One region of the Vibrio nomapromontoriensis genome, then DNA from elsewhere that is predicted to be linked to it. Evidence: riboswitches for the same ligand, from Rfam matches in the RefSeq annotation. Region 1 holds a riboswitch; the other holds the start of a gene.
What was found. Region 1 has a riboswitch for lysine ahead of lysC (lysine-sensitive aspartokinase 3). Riboswitches for the same ligand answer to the same signal wherever they lie in the genome.
Positions count from the first base shown of each region.

Region 2: it holds a riboswitch for lysine, as region 1 does, so the genes downstream of both, L4D05_RS06775 (Na+/H+ antiporter NhaC family protein) here and lysC (lysine-sensitive aspartokinase 3) in region 1, are expected to answer to the same signal.

Region 1 is NZ_JAKJSS010000019.1:93,225-100,044, reverse strand. It holds gene lysC (lysine-sensitive aspartokinase 3) at 117-1,466, opposite strand; lysine riboswitch at 1,569-1,746, opposite strand; gene L4D05_RS21550 (pyridoxal-phosphate-dependent aminotransferase family protein) at 1,934-3,052, shown strand; gene L4D05_RS21545 (valine--tRNA ligase) at 3,146-6,019, opposite strand; gene L4D05_RS21540 (DNA polymerase III subunit chi) at 6,117-6,572, opposite strand; gene pepA (leucyl aminopeptidase) at 6,611-6,820, opposite strand, start outside.
Region 2 is NZ_JAKJSS010000007.1:588,228-595,047, forward strand. It holds gene hisD (histidinol dehydrogenase) at 1-1,065, opposite strand, end outside; gene hisG (ATP phosphoribosyltransferase) at 1,071-1,967, opposite strand; His leader region at 2,011-2,145, opposite strand; gene L4D05_RS06775 (Na+/H+ antiporter NhaC family protein) at 2,377-3,978, opposite strand; lysine riboswitch at 4,110-4,292, opposite strand; gene L4D05_RS06780 (H-NS family histone-like protein) at 4,964-5,371, shown strand; gene L4D05_RS06785 (inosine/guanosine kinase) at 5,431-6,735, opposite strand.

The DNA.
Region 1 (6,820 bases):
TTTTGACGCTATAAAATAGTATGTAATACTAAAAGCTTGCTTTAAGTTTAGAGTGTATAAAAAAGCCTAAGTTATGAACTTAGGCTTAGTATGGGACTTATTTAACTATATGATAACTATTCAAATAAGTCGATATGCAGCCTTTTCACTGCTTCTTTTGCAACATCTGAGTCAAGCAAGAAACATAAGTTGTGAGGGCTAGCACCGTAGCAGATCATACGGAGATTAAACTCCTCAAGTGTTCCAAATACCGCTTTAGCGGAACCTTTCTTTTCGCTCATGTTATTACCAATCAATGCGATTAGGCTAAGATCCTGCTTCACTTCGACGATACACAGCTCTTCGAGTTCTTTCTTCACATCTAAAGGTAGCTCAGGCGCTTTTCCGCTGGTGTCTGTTTGGTCAAGAGTTAATGAAACACTGACTTCAGAGGTTGTAATAAGGTCTACCGATATTTTGTGCTTGGCCAGTATGGTAAATACATCGGCTAAGAAACCGTATGCTTGGAACATTTTAGGGTTCCGTAGTGTCACCATTGTTTGGTTATTTCTCAAAGCTAATGCACGAAATAGCGGGGCACTTTCTACTGTTTGGCGTACCCAAGTTCCGCCTTCTTGTGGTGCTTTAGAGGACCCGACAAAAACTGGAATTTGATGCCTTAGTGCCGGCAATAATGTAGATGGATGGAGGATCTTGGCACCAAAGTTAGCCATTTCAGAGGCTTCACTAAAGCTGATTTCTGGAATAGGGCGAGCGTTAGGGGCGATTCTAGGGTCAGTAGTATAGATCCCTGGAACATCAGTCCAGATCTCTAAGCCACTTGCTTCGACAGCCTCTGCAATAAGAGCTGCGCTATAATCGCTGCCGCCACGGCCCAGTGTTGTGGTTTCACCGTCAATATCTGCGCCAATAAACCCTTGAGTGATGACAACATGCTTTTTACACAAAGGGATGAGGTTTTGCTCTGCAAGAGTTTTGGTTTGCTCTAGGTTCGGTTCCGCTTTTCCATAAGTACTATCGGTCCTTAGTACTTGGCGAATATCAAATCGAACAGCATCAATGCCACGCTCTCGCATTAGCTGTGCGAAAATGTGTGTCGACATTCTCTCGCCACATGCCACTAAGTGATCAGTCAGCTTGGCGGTAACATCAATACAGGCGACTTCTGATAATGTTGCTACTTTTTCAATGAGCGCGTTGATACGTGGCTCAATGGAGGTTGCATCCTTGAGTTGACTCAGTATAGCAACGTGAATCGCTCTGAGTTTTTCGATAAGTTCTAATCGTTCGTTATCATTTTTTACGCCATTAGCCAGTGAGACCAAGATATTTGTCACCCCTGAACATGCACTGCTTACCACCAGTCTTGTCTCAGGGTTATTTTCGATGATTTCAGCACAACGGCTCATGGCTTCGAAGTTGGCAACACTTGTGCCACCAAATTTAGCTACATTGAATGCGCTCACAGTTTTCTCCAGGATATTCCAATAAGTAAAATTACAGGGTTAAAACCCAACGTCCGATGTTTGAAGAGAAATAAAGAGTAGAGGCACATATGATAATGAATCGACCTCAGAAGCTCTTCACCAATTTGGTTTGGTGACAGTTAAAGGGATTCAGCCCAATTAACCGATAAACTAACCCATCAAATTTAGTTTATCTCGGCACTGCTCCCCATGAGTGAAATGTGTTGGAGTTGAGGCTCCACATCATCACTTGCCTGGGCAGTGCTCCTCTTCTGCTTGATAGCCTGTTTATTCAACGTTTTTGTGATGCAAATGTCAATGGAGTGAGGCAATTTAATAAAAATATGACCCCTCAAATTTGTTGCAAATTTGTTGATCTCATGCGTATTGTAGAACAAACTATTTAGCCTTAAAGATTCTTTACACCCAAGTAACCTCATTATTATTAGAAAACAAAAGGACTTTCGATGACGATTTCTAGCTTTGTACCCCCCCACAGGACACTCATGGGACCTGGCCCTTCAGACATCTACCCACAGGTATTACAAGCACTTAGCCGCCCGACTATTGGCCATTTAGACCCGTTATTTATTGGTATGATGGATGAGCTTAAGGCGTTACTCAAATATGCATTTCAGACAGAGAATGACTTTACCATTGCCGTCTCTGCTCCTGGCAGCGCAGGGATGGAAGCTTGCTTTGTCAATCTAATCGAGCCTGGAGATAAAGTCATTGTTTGTCGAAATGGTGTTTTCGGTGATCGTATGAAAGAAAACGTCATTCGTTGCGGTGGCGAAGCTATCCTCGTTGACGATGAATGGGGTAAACCTGTTTCTGTTGAAAAAGTGCAGCAAGCCATCTCAGACAACCCAGACGCGGTATTGTTGGCTTTCGTACATGCAGAGACTTCTACTGGAGCGGTAAGCGATGCTAAGCAGTTAAGTCAGCTTGCCAAGCAAAATGGTATGCTTACGATTGTCGATGCCGTGACGTCGCTTGGCGGTGTTCCATTACTTGTGGATGAGTGGCAACTTGATGCTGTGTATTCAGGTAGCCAAAAATGTTTGTCTTGTGTTCCAGGGTTATCCCCCGTTACTTTATCGCCTCTTGCTATTGAGCGAATTAAAGCGCGTAAAACACCCGTTCAAAGTTGGTTCTTAGACCAAAGCTTAGTGCTAGGTTATTGGAGTGGTGAAGGCAAGCGTAGCTACCATCACACAGCGCCAGTGAATAGCCTTTATGCTTTGCATGAATCCTTAGTGATACTGAAAAATGAAGGGCTCGAAAACGCATGGCAGCGTCATAAAGAGATGCATATTTTACTCGCGGATGGGCTAGAAAAATTAGGGCTGACTTTTGTGGTAGAAAAAGAGAGTCGATTGCCACAGCTTAACGCAGTGTACTTCCCAGAGGGCATTGACGATGCGGCAGTGAGGCAGCAATTGCTGGAAGGTTATAATTTGGAAATCGGTGCTGGTTTAGGTGCATTAGCAGGTAAAGCTTGGCGGATTGGCTTAATGGGCTATGCGGCAAGAAAAGAGAATGTTGCTTTGTGCCTTAAAGCACTGGAAACCGTGCTTAAATAGTTGATGATATTAAAAAGACCGAAAGCGTTAGCTTTCGGTCTTTTTATTCAAACTACAAATGCAGATGGACAATATCTGTTTAACGGTTAACCGTTATAGAGATGCAATCGTCTGTTTTTGCTCTTCAAGTTTAACTAAGGTTTCTTTGTAACCGTCAAGCTTTTCTCGTTCTTTAGTGATAACAGCTTCTGGTGCTTTGGCAACAAAACCTTCATTGCTTAGCTTGCCTTCGGTACGCTTAATTTCACCTTGAATCTTAGCCATTTCTTTATCGAGACGAGCAAGTTCGGCGTCTTTATCGATAAGCCCTGCCATTGGAATCATTAGCTCAGACTTACCAACGAGCTTAGTCGCACACGCAGGTGTTGCTTCGTTGTCGGCAAGAACTTTAATATCATCAAGCTTAGCAAGCGCATTAAGAACGATCTTATTTGCTTCAATACGATCCGCATCTTTCTCATCAGCGACTTTGATCATTACTTCTAAGCCTTTGCTTGGTGCAATGTCATATTCAGCACGCAAGTTACGGATTGCGGTAATGAAAGTCTTCACCCACTCGATGTCGTCAACGATCTCAGCATTGAAGTTCGCTTCATTAAACTGAGGAAGCGCTTGAGTCATGATCGTCTCGCCTTCTACACCGTCTACTAGCGGCTTAACGCTCTGCCAGATAGACTCTGTGATGTAAGGCAACACTGGGTGAGCAAGACGTAGCGTCTTTTCAAGAACCGTGATAAGCGTGTAACGAGTCGCTTGTTGCTGCGCTTCAGAGCCTTTCCAAAGAACAGGTTTAGTGAGCTCTAAGTACCAGTCACAGAATTGGTTCCAGATGAATTCATAAAGCGTGTTTGCTGCCATGTCTAGACGGTAGTTGTCTAGGTGAGCGTTAAACTCTTTCGCTGCAACTTCAAACTGAGATTCAATCCACTTATCAGCAAGAGAGAACTCCATGTTTGCACGATCTGGAGCAGACAGTGACATGCCACAATCGTGTTCTTCTGTGTTCATCAGTACGTAACGGCTTGCGTTCCATAGTTTGTTACAGAAGTTACGGTAACCTTCAAGACGCTTCATGTCCCAGTTGATGTCACGACCCGTTGAAGCCATCGCAGCAAGTGTGAAACGTAGTGCATCAGTACCGTATGGTTCGATACCATTTTCGAACGTCTTACGTGTCGCTTTTTCGATCTTAGCTGCCAGCTTCGGTTGCATCATGTTGCCACAACGCTTTTCGACTAGCTCTTCAAGGCCGATGCCATCAATCATGTCGATTGGGTCAAGTACGTTACCTTTCGACTTAGACATCTTATCGCCATTTTCATCACGGATAAGACCTGTCATGTACACGGTTTTAAATGGTACTTGAGCTTTGCCATCTTCGTCTTTCACGAAGTGCATGGTCATCATGATCATACGCGCAACCCAGAAGAAGATAATATCAAAGCCAGATACCAGTACTTCAGATGGGTGGAAGGTTTTCAGTGCGTCTGTATCTTCAGGCCAGCCTTGTGTGCCGAACGTCCAAAGTGCAGAAGAGAACCAAGTATCAAGAACGTCGTTGTCTTGCTTAAGGACAATAACAGGCGCTAGGTTGTTCTTTTCACGCACTTCTTCTTCTGTGCGACCAACGTAAACTTTACCATCGTTGTCGTACCATGCTGGGATACGGTGGCCCCACCAAAGTTGACGAGAGATACACCAGTCTTGCACGTCACGCATCCACGCAAAGTACATGTTTTCGTACTGCTTAGGTACGAATTGGATTTGACCATCTTCAACGGCTTTAACTGCCGGTTCAGCAAGAGGCGCTGTGCGCACGTACCATTGGTCAGTCAGCATTGGTTCGATAACCACGCCGCCACGGTCGCCGTAAGGAACGGTTAGGTCGTGATCTTTGATCTCTTCAAGCAGGCCAAGTTCATCGAATTCAGCAACGATAGCTTTACGAGCAGCAAAACGCTCCATGCCTTGGTATTTAGCTGGAATGTCTGTTGAGTAAACATCGCTTTCTTCGCCGTTCGTTGTGAATACTTCAGCAGCATCACGGATATCAGCGTTGAACGTTAGGATGTTGATCATTGGTAGGTTGTTGCGCTTGCCCACTTCGTAATCGTTAAAGTCATGAGCTGGTGTGACTTTCACACAACCCGTGCCTTTTTCCATGTCTGCGTGCTCATCGCCTACGATAGGAATAAGACGGTTTACAACAGGAAGTAGGATTTCTTTGCCGATAAGATCTTTGTAGCGAGGATCTTCTGGGTTTACGGCAACACCAGTATCACCAAGCATGGTTTCTGGACGAGTCGTTGCGACAACAATGTAGTCTTTGCCATCGGCGGTTTTAACACCGTTCGCTAGTGGGTAGCGGAAGTGCCACATAAAGCCTTTTTTGTCTTTGTTTTCAACTTCAAGATCAGAAATTGCAGTGTGCAGTTTAGGATCCCAGTTTACTAGACGTTTACCGCGGTAAATTAGGTCTTCTTCATACAGGCGAACAAACACTTCTTGAGTTGCAGCCGATAGGCCGTCATCCATAGTGAATCGCTCACGATCCCAGTCTACCGATGCACCAAGGCGACGAAGCTGTTGAGTGATGGTGCCGCCAGATTCAGCTTTCCATTCCCAAATTTTGTCGATGAAAGCTTCACGGCCGTAGTCGTGTTTTGTTTTGCCTTCTTCAGCGGCAATTTTACGCTCTACAACCATTTGTGTCGCGATGCCTGCGTGGTCAGTACCAACCTGCCATAGCGTATTTTTACCTTTCATGCGCTGAGCACGGATAAGGGTATCCATGATTGTATCTTGGAAGGCATGGCCCATGTGTAGGCTACCAGTGACGTTCGGTGGCGGGATCATGATGCTGTATGCTTCTTTTGAAGTGTCACCGTGTGGCTTAAAGTAGCCTTTCTCTTCCCAAGCTTGGTATAAAGCTTGTTCGATTGATGTTGGGTTATATGTCTTTTCCATAGCGTTCTGGATACTTAACTTATTAATACTGTGAAAGAAATCTGTCAAACCTTATAATTAAGCGTGATTATCGCTTACCTATAAGGATTGACCGTGATTAGGATTCAGTGTGCTGAATCTTGATGGTCTGTAGCTGGTAGCCTGCTTGACGGTAAATTTTATACCTTTCTCGAGCAAGTTGCTTAGCTTTTTCTTCGCAAGGCACGAAGTCTACCACTTGAGCGAATGTCTGGGCAAAGGTTGCGTGCGTCTCGGCAACATTTATCACCAGCTGACGGTTCCAGCTCGGTTTTAAGCCGTCAAATCCAATCTCTACAGGGGTACCATTTTTAGGACCCTCACCCACTAAATTGTGAGCGATAAACGCGCTCGCATCAACTTGCCAAAAGTATTCAGCCCAGGCTTCTGCGGAGACTCGGTCGGTGGCATTGAGATAAATTTTGGCACCTTGGCCAGTAAAGTGTCGGCAAAGATAGTGAACATAAGCAAAAAAGCCTGGCTGTGTATCTTCCAAGCTTTCTTCTTCAACGATATAAAATGTTGCAGTTTGCATAGCTACCTAAAAAGTAAAAGGGCCGTTAGGCCCTTTTTTTATTCTTCAGTTTCGTGGCCACTTCGATTCAGTAAGAATTGGACAAGTAGGGAGACAGGACGACCCGTTGACCCTTTCGCTTTACCCGATTTCCAAGCGGTGCCTGCAATATCTAAGTGCGCCCAATGATACTTCTTAGTGAAGCGGGATAAGAAACAACCTGCGGTAATTGTGCCACCCGGACGGCCGCCAATGTTTGCCATATCGGC
Region 2 (6,820 bases), on a different contig from region 1:
GACGGACTCTGGCGACCAATCACCTAAAAATATCGAGCCTGCGTTGTCGAGCAGTGATAACAGTTCACGCGGGTTCTTCGTTTGAACAATAAGGTGCTCTGGTCCGTAATAATTCGAAATGGAAACACACTGAGTTAAAGAGTCAGCAATAATCACCAAGCTCGACCCTAATGCTTTCTCTGCAATTTCTGCACGCGACAGTGCTTTTAGTTGGTTACGTACTGCTTCTGTGACTTGATCTGCTAATACCGCTGACGGTGTCACCAAAACAACCTGAGAATCTGGACCATGCTCCGCTTGACTCAACAGATCTGCTGCGATGAATTCTGGGTCGGCACTATCATCGGCAATAACCAGCACTTCAGAAGGACCCGCTGGCATATCAATTGCCGCACCACGAAAATCGTTACTAACCTGACGCTTCGCCTCTGTGACATAGGCATTGCCTGGACCAAAGATCTTATCCACTTTGGCTACCGTTTCTGTCCCATAGGCCATTGCCGCCACAGCCTGACCACCGCCGACATTATAAACTTCGTCAATCTTACATAGCTTTGCCACATATAAGATTTCATCCGCAATAGGAGGAGGCGAACACAATACGACCTTCCGGCATCCCGCTATTTGTGCTGGCACGCCTAACATCAATACCGTTGAAGGCAGTGGTGCGCTCCCCCCAGGAATATACAAGCCCACTTTATTAATTGGGCGCGTCACTTGCTCACAAACCACGCCTGGTTGCGTTTCAACCTTCAGTGATTGCGGCTTTTGCGCTTTATGAAAGGTCGAAATATTGGCATACGCTTGCTCTAGAGCTTGCTTCATGTTCGCAGAAAGACGATCTGAGGCGGCGTCAATCTCGTCACTAGACACTCGAATGGAGTCGGGACAAACCTTATCAAACTTTTCGGTCAGCGCTAATACAGCACTATCGCCGCCTTGACGCACCTGATCAATCACTGAAGAGACTGCAGCAGTAATACTCACTCCGTCAGCAATAGCTGGTCGCTCCAAAATTGATTCCTGTTGGGATTGGCTCAGTGAGCGCCATACAACGGTTCTCATAGTCATTACCCCATCATTTTTTCAATTGGCAATACAAGTATTGAGCTAGCACCTAGCTCTTTTAAGCCTTCCATTGTTTCCCAAAAGAGATTTTCAGTACTCACTAGGTGAACGGCAACGCGCTCTTTATCAGTAGATAGCGGCAATACCGTCGGGTCTTCAGCTCCCGGTAGTAGCGCTTTAATCTGTTCCAATTTTTCAACTGGAGCATGTAGCATAATGTACTTAGACTCTTTCGCTTGCTGCACACCTTGCATACGCGTCAGAAGCTTTTCAATCAGCGCTAACTTATCAGCATCAAACTCACCTTTACGCTGAATCAGCGTCGCTTTAGAACGGAAGATCACTTCCGCTTCTTTCAAGCCGTTAGCCTCAAGCGTTGCGCCAGTTGAAACCAAATCAGCAATCGCATCAGCAAGCCCTGCTCGTGGAGCAACTTCTACCGAACCCGTTAGCATACAAGCGCTGAAGTTCACGCCTTGCTTATCCATGTAGGATTTCAAAAGCTGAGGATACGTGGTAGCAATGCGCTTACCTGCCAAATCTTGCGGTCCGTTATACGTTTCGTCTTTATCTATCGCAATGGATAAGCGACACCCACCAAAATCTAAGCGGCGCAATGTAAGAAATTCGTTGGGTTCACCCAGTGCAATACGGTCTAAACGCACTTCTTCTAGTTCATTTTCACCAATGAAGCCCAGATCAACGACACCATCCATAATAAGTCCAGGAATGTCATCATCGCGAACCAACAACAAATCAATTGGCATATTTAGTGAATGAACCACAAGGCGCTCACCCATAACGTTGAACTTCACTCCACATTTTTTTAGTAGATCTTGGCTGTCTCTACTAAGACGACCTTTCTTTTGAATTGCGATTCTTAGGCGTTGTGATTGCATTGCTGTATCCCTGTGCAAATTATTGATTTTTTTTAAATTATAAAACGAAAAACCCTCGGGAGCTTTAGTCTCCCGAGGGTTAAATTCTTAAATCTTGCTTCGAACCACCGAGAGTTTTTTTAGCTCTCAGGTATGCGTGCATCTCCCGAAAGACTAGATTGGGTGATGATGGTGATGATGAATGTTCATATCGTTATTACGCATAGTTATTTGGCGATTCCTTTTAAGCTGTGACTTCACACTAACTAAGCTCAGTTAAATTTTCAACAATTAATTTGCAGTTTTTTAAAATTTAATCTAGTTCGAACCCTGTCGAACTCGATCGCAATGTCATTCACATTGGATAGGGCCAAAAAAAAGAGCCCTGACAGGCTCTTTTCAATCTACTCATCACTATGAAAGATATGAGTTACGCTTTAACATCTTTTGTCATGCGAGCTTTAGATAACGCAGAAAGCACGCAACAAACTAATACAAATGTCACACTAGCTGCGGCAAACGAAATCCAAACAGAGTTTGTCATACCTAGCGCGATGAAACCGACGCAAGACACAACAGCGACTGACAATGCGTATGGCAACTGAGTCGATACGTGGTCAATGTGATTACAACGAGCACCTGTTGAAGACAAAATCGTCGTATCTGAAATTGGTGAACAATGGTCACCAAATACCGAACCAGCCAGTACCGCACCTAACATTGGTAACATCATAGCGATATCCGTCGCACCAGCCATGTCACCCGCAATTGGTAACATAATGCCAAACGTACCCCATGATGTACCTGTTGAAAATGCCATCAAGCCAGCCAATAGGAACAAAATCACCGGCAACCAATGAACATCAATATTGCCCTGAACGGTAGACGACAAGTAAGCACCGGTCTTCATATCGCCAATCACAGAGCCAATTGACCATGCAAAGAACAAGATCAGAATTGCACCAAACATCGATTTAGCACCAATCCACATCGTTAATGCGATATCTTTTGCTGCTAGCTTTTGTTTCACTACCGTATAAATCGCCATTGCAAGACCAGCACTGCCACCGTAAATCAGTGACATACCTACATCGGTATTTTCAAATGCCCCTAACATATTAAACGGTAGGCCGTCAGCAGCTAGGGCTTGGCTACCAGTAAATAGCATCGCCCCGACCATTGCAAAGATAAGTACGACAATAGGAAGAACAAGATCAGAGACTGACCCAAAGTCGCTTTCTTTAATATCAAGCTCTTCGTTTAGTTCGTGTGCTTCTTTTGCATCGTTTTCTTGGTCATGATCAAAACCAATACCTTGCTTCGCGCGCATCTCATGTTTACGCATTGGGCCAACATCAAGTTGGAACCAAGCTACAGCAAACACCATTAGTAACGCAAAGACAGCATAAAAGTTCATTGGAATAAGTCGAACATAAGCACCAATTGCCGAGTATTCAGTAATACCATGACTAATTAAGATGCCACTGACAATCGTCATGATATAAGCGCCCCAGCTAGAAGCTGGCATCAAGACACACATTGGAGCGGCTGTTGAGTCCAAAATGTAGGCAAGCTTAGCACGTGACACATAAAAGCGATCCGTGACTGGGCGTGAAATGGCGCCAACCGCAAGGCTGTTAAAGTAGTCATCAACAAAAATGAAAACGCCAAGGAATGCTGCCAGTAATTTGGAACCGCGCTTGCTTTTTACGCGAGACTGGGCCCATTCAGCAAATGCTTTTGTACCACCGGATAAGGTGAGAAGTGCCGTCATCATACCAAGCAACAATAAGAAGCCGACGATACTCATATTCCAAAGATTCAAGCCACCGTCTTCAATGATGACACCAGAAACAGTATCAAAGACGTAACCTGCAGCATTGGCAACAGAGTAATCATTAAGAAGGAAGGCACCGAGAACAATACCTACTCCTAAAGAGAGTAAAACGCGACGTGTGATAATAGCCAAACTCAAAGCTACGATCGGCGGTAGCAGTGACAATGGTGAGGAAGCAAAATCGATTAAGTTCATGATCTTCAAAAACCAGTTTTAATTATGGTCAGAGATCTACTGCAGACATATGTAAGCACCCGTTTTGGGTATACACATACAGATTTCAACAAATGTTGAATAAGCGAAAGAAAAGCGATGGCTTTCCCAACCCCTACAGTAGCGCTCCATAGTTTAACAAATAATAGACTATGGCAGTGTTGTTCCTTTCAGAGACAACCCCAGCGAGAAAGCGTGATCTTCTATTCCCACTTCGGCGACTGCGCCTTTTGTTGTCGTCCATTGGCATCACCCCAACGACAAGTACTTTTCGCAGTCGCACCTCTACATCAAAAGTAACGTTTACCACTAATCCTACAAGTGTAGCATTAGAAGAAAATTCTTACTTTTGCATTAGGTGCGCGCCATTGTACTTACTGACCTGTCAATTGCAACATCAATATTGTGAATAAGTTGTTATAGATAGAGGGAGGTATGGCTGAGATTATTTAGAGATGAAGTATGACTCCAAAAGACTACGACGACAATAATCACTATATTTCGTAGCGGTATTGCAACAACATTGTACGTTTGAACGTGCTACTCTTCGGAACTCTAATAGCTGATAGTAAATAAATAATAGAGCGTTAATGTTTGCTCACTCCCTAAAGTACACGAACTATAGACATTTAGCATAATTAAGCCCGACATTTACTATTTACTTTAGTTCACTTAGAAATGTAACTTTCACGCCATTTAAACGCCCCGAAAGATGATAGACAAATATGCAACCACGCTATCTACCATCTAGTGAACTCGTATTGATACCGCTCGCAGTATCATTAAAAACATTGTTAAACCATGACTATTAATGTAATCACACGTTACATTTAGGGTCGTTTCTCATTCTTTTATCAATTTTCTGTAAAAATTAATATATTTTCACTTTTGTTACAGCTATTTTATTGTCAATATAGAAAATGACGTTTATTATTAATCTCGAACAAAATAAATCATGGGAATTGTCATGTCTGAATTAACAAAAACTTTGCTTAATATTCGTAGCCTGCGTGCATTTGCTCGTGAACTAACGGTTGAGCAACTTGAAGAAGCACTAGAAAAGTTAACGCTTGTTGTCGCTGAGCGTCAAGAGTCTGAAAAAGAAGAAAGAGCAGAAAGAGAAGCTCGCGAAGCTAAGCTAAGCGAATACGCTCAAATGATTGCTAAAGATGGCATCGACGTTGAAGATTTAATTGCAGCATTGTCTGGTGAATCAAAAGCAAAAAGCAAAAGCAAACGTGCACCACGCCCAGCAAAATACAAATATGTTGATGGCAATGGCGCAGAAAAAACATGGACTGGCCAAGGCCGTACTCCATCAGTAATTCAAGCTGCTCTAGATGCGGGTAAGTCTCTAGAAGAATTTGAACTTTAATCCTCTATATCTAATTGAATTAGAGTTATATAAAAAAAGCGCCTTTCGGCGCTTTTTTATTATCTTTCCCAATACGCTTCTTCTAAGCTATCTTCTCTTTCTGGTAAGCCTCTCGACAACCTCGGCGAATGCTGAACCAATACTTCATAACTTGCTCTATTAGAATACTTGCACACTTGTGAGAAAGAAGAGTAAGTTAAAAACTGATATTGATGTTTACTGGAATTTGGCACATTTTCTCTATGGTGTTTATTCGCTGCCATGTCATGCAATAATGCCGACAGTGCTGCATCACCCGCACCATTGGTATTTTTAATCTTCTCTGGGCCACCCATATACGGTGCAATGTGAGAGTACACTTTAATGGGGTTATTACATTCTGCCTTTACGGCTGGACGACTAAATTCGTAACGATTAAATTCCGCAATACTACCCGGTAGTAATGGCAATGACGTTTCTCGCTTGGCATCACTTTCCGTATAACCACCCATAAATAGTCCAATTGGACCAGCGGTACACAATACTAAGTCTACCCACTCGAGTGCTTTATCCGATGCAGCCAAAGGATCACTCTCGCCTGTCAGAGCTTCTGCTTCATCTTCATTCATCGCAACAACTGTGACATGCTGCTTTAAAAAATCCTGCCAATATTCCGGGTCGTCTTGAATAACAAAACGGGTCCCTAACGTTAGTACCACTGGCACGTTATATTTTTTGGCATACTCTATCGCCTGCATGGTCGCTTCTGGCATTGGATCGCCCGGTTTACAACGCACTAAATAAGCGGTTAATACTAACGCTGACGCTTTTTTGAAGATATTTTCTGGGATACTTTCCGGCTTAAGCTGGTTCATTTTCCCTTCACTAATTGCAAACGTACGCTCGCCGTCTTCAGTAATAAGGGTGAAGCAACGTCCTATCGCACCGTCAACACCTTGCAAATAGTTAAGATCCATTCGGCTTGATGTATTACAAAGATAACGGTATCCGTAACTACCAATCTTAATATCTGAGCTCATCACACCGAGTAATACAGACTTGTCATCGGCAAGTACAGAAAAGTTGTGCAATGTATTCCCTATCGTTCCACCAGCAAATTCATTGGTGATGAGTTCTTTTTCCTTTAACTCTGTGTATAAAGCTTCTGCGGCTTTATCATCAATAACCAATGAATGTCCTTTACTCAAACGATATTTTTCGATCAAGCTACTGTCTACTTTCGCTTCAATATCAACCAAGGTTTGGTCAATACCGACAATATGCGTTTTAGACATTTTTTTACTGCTTTGCGCTTGGCTCACTAATGGGTCGCGAGCATGAACGGGAAAGTAGTGCTTGGATTTTCTTTGGCCAGGGAATTTCATAACGTAATCTGCTTAGGGAAAAAGAAGGCGGCAATTCTAACTCTGTATAGATCATCAGAGCAATATAGGCAATAAAGGCAAACGA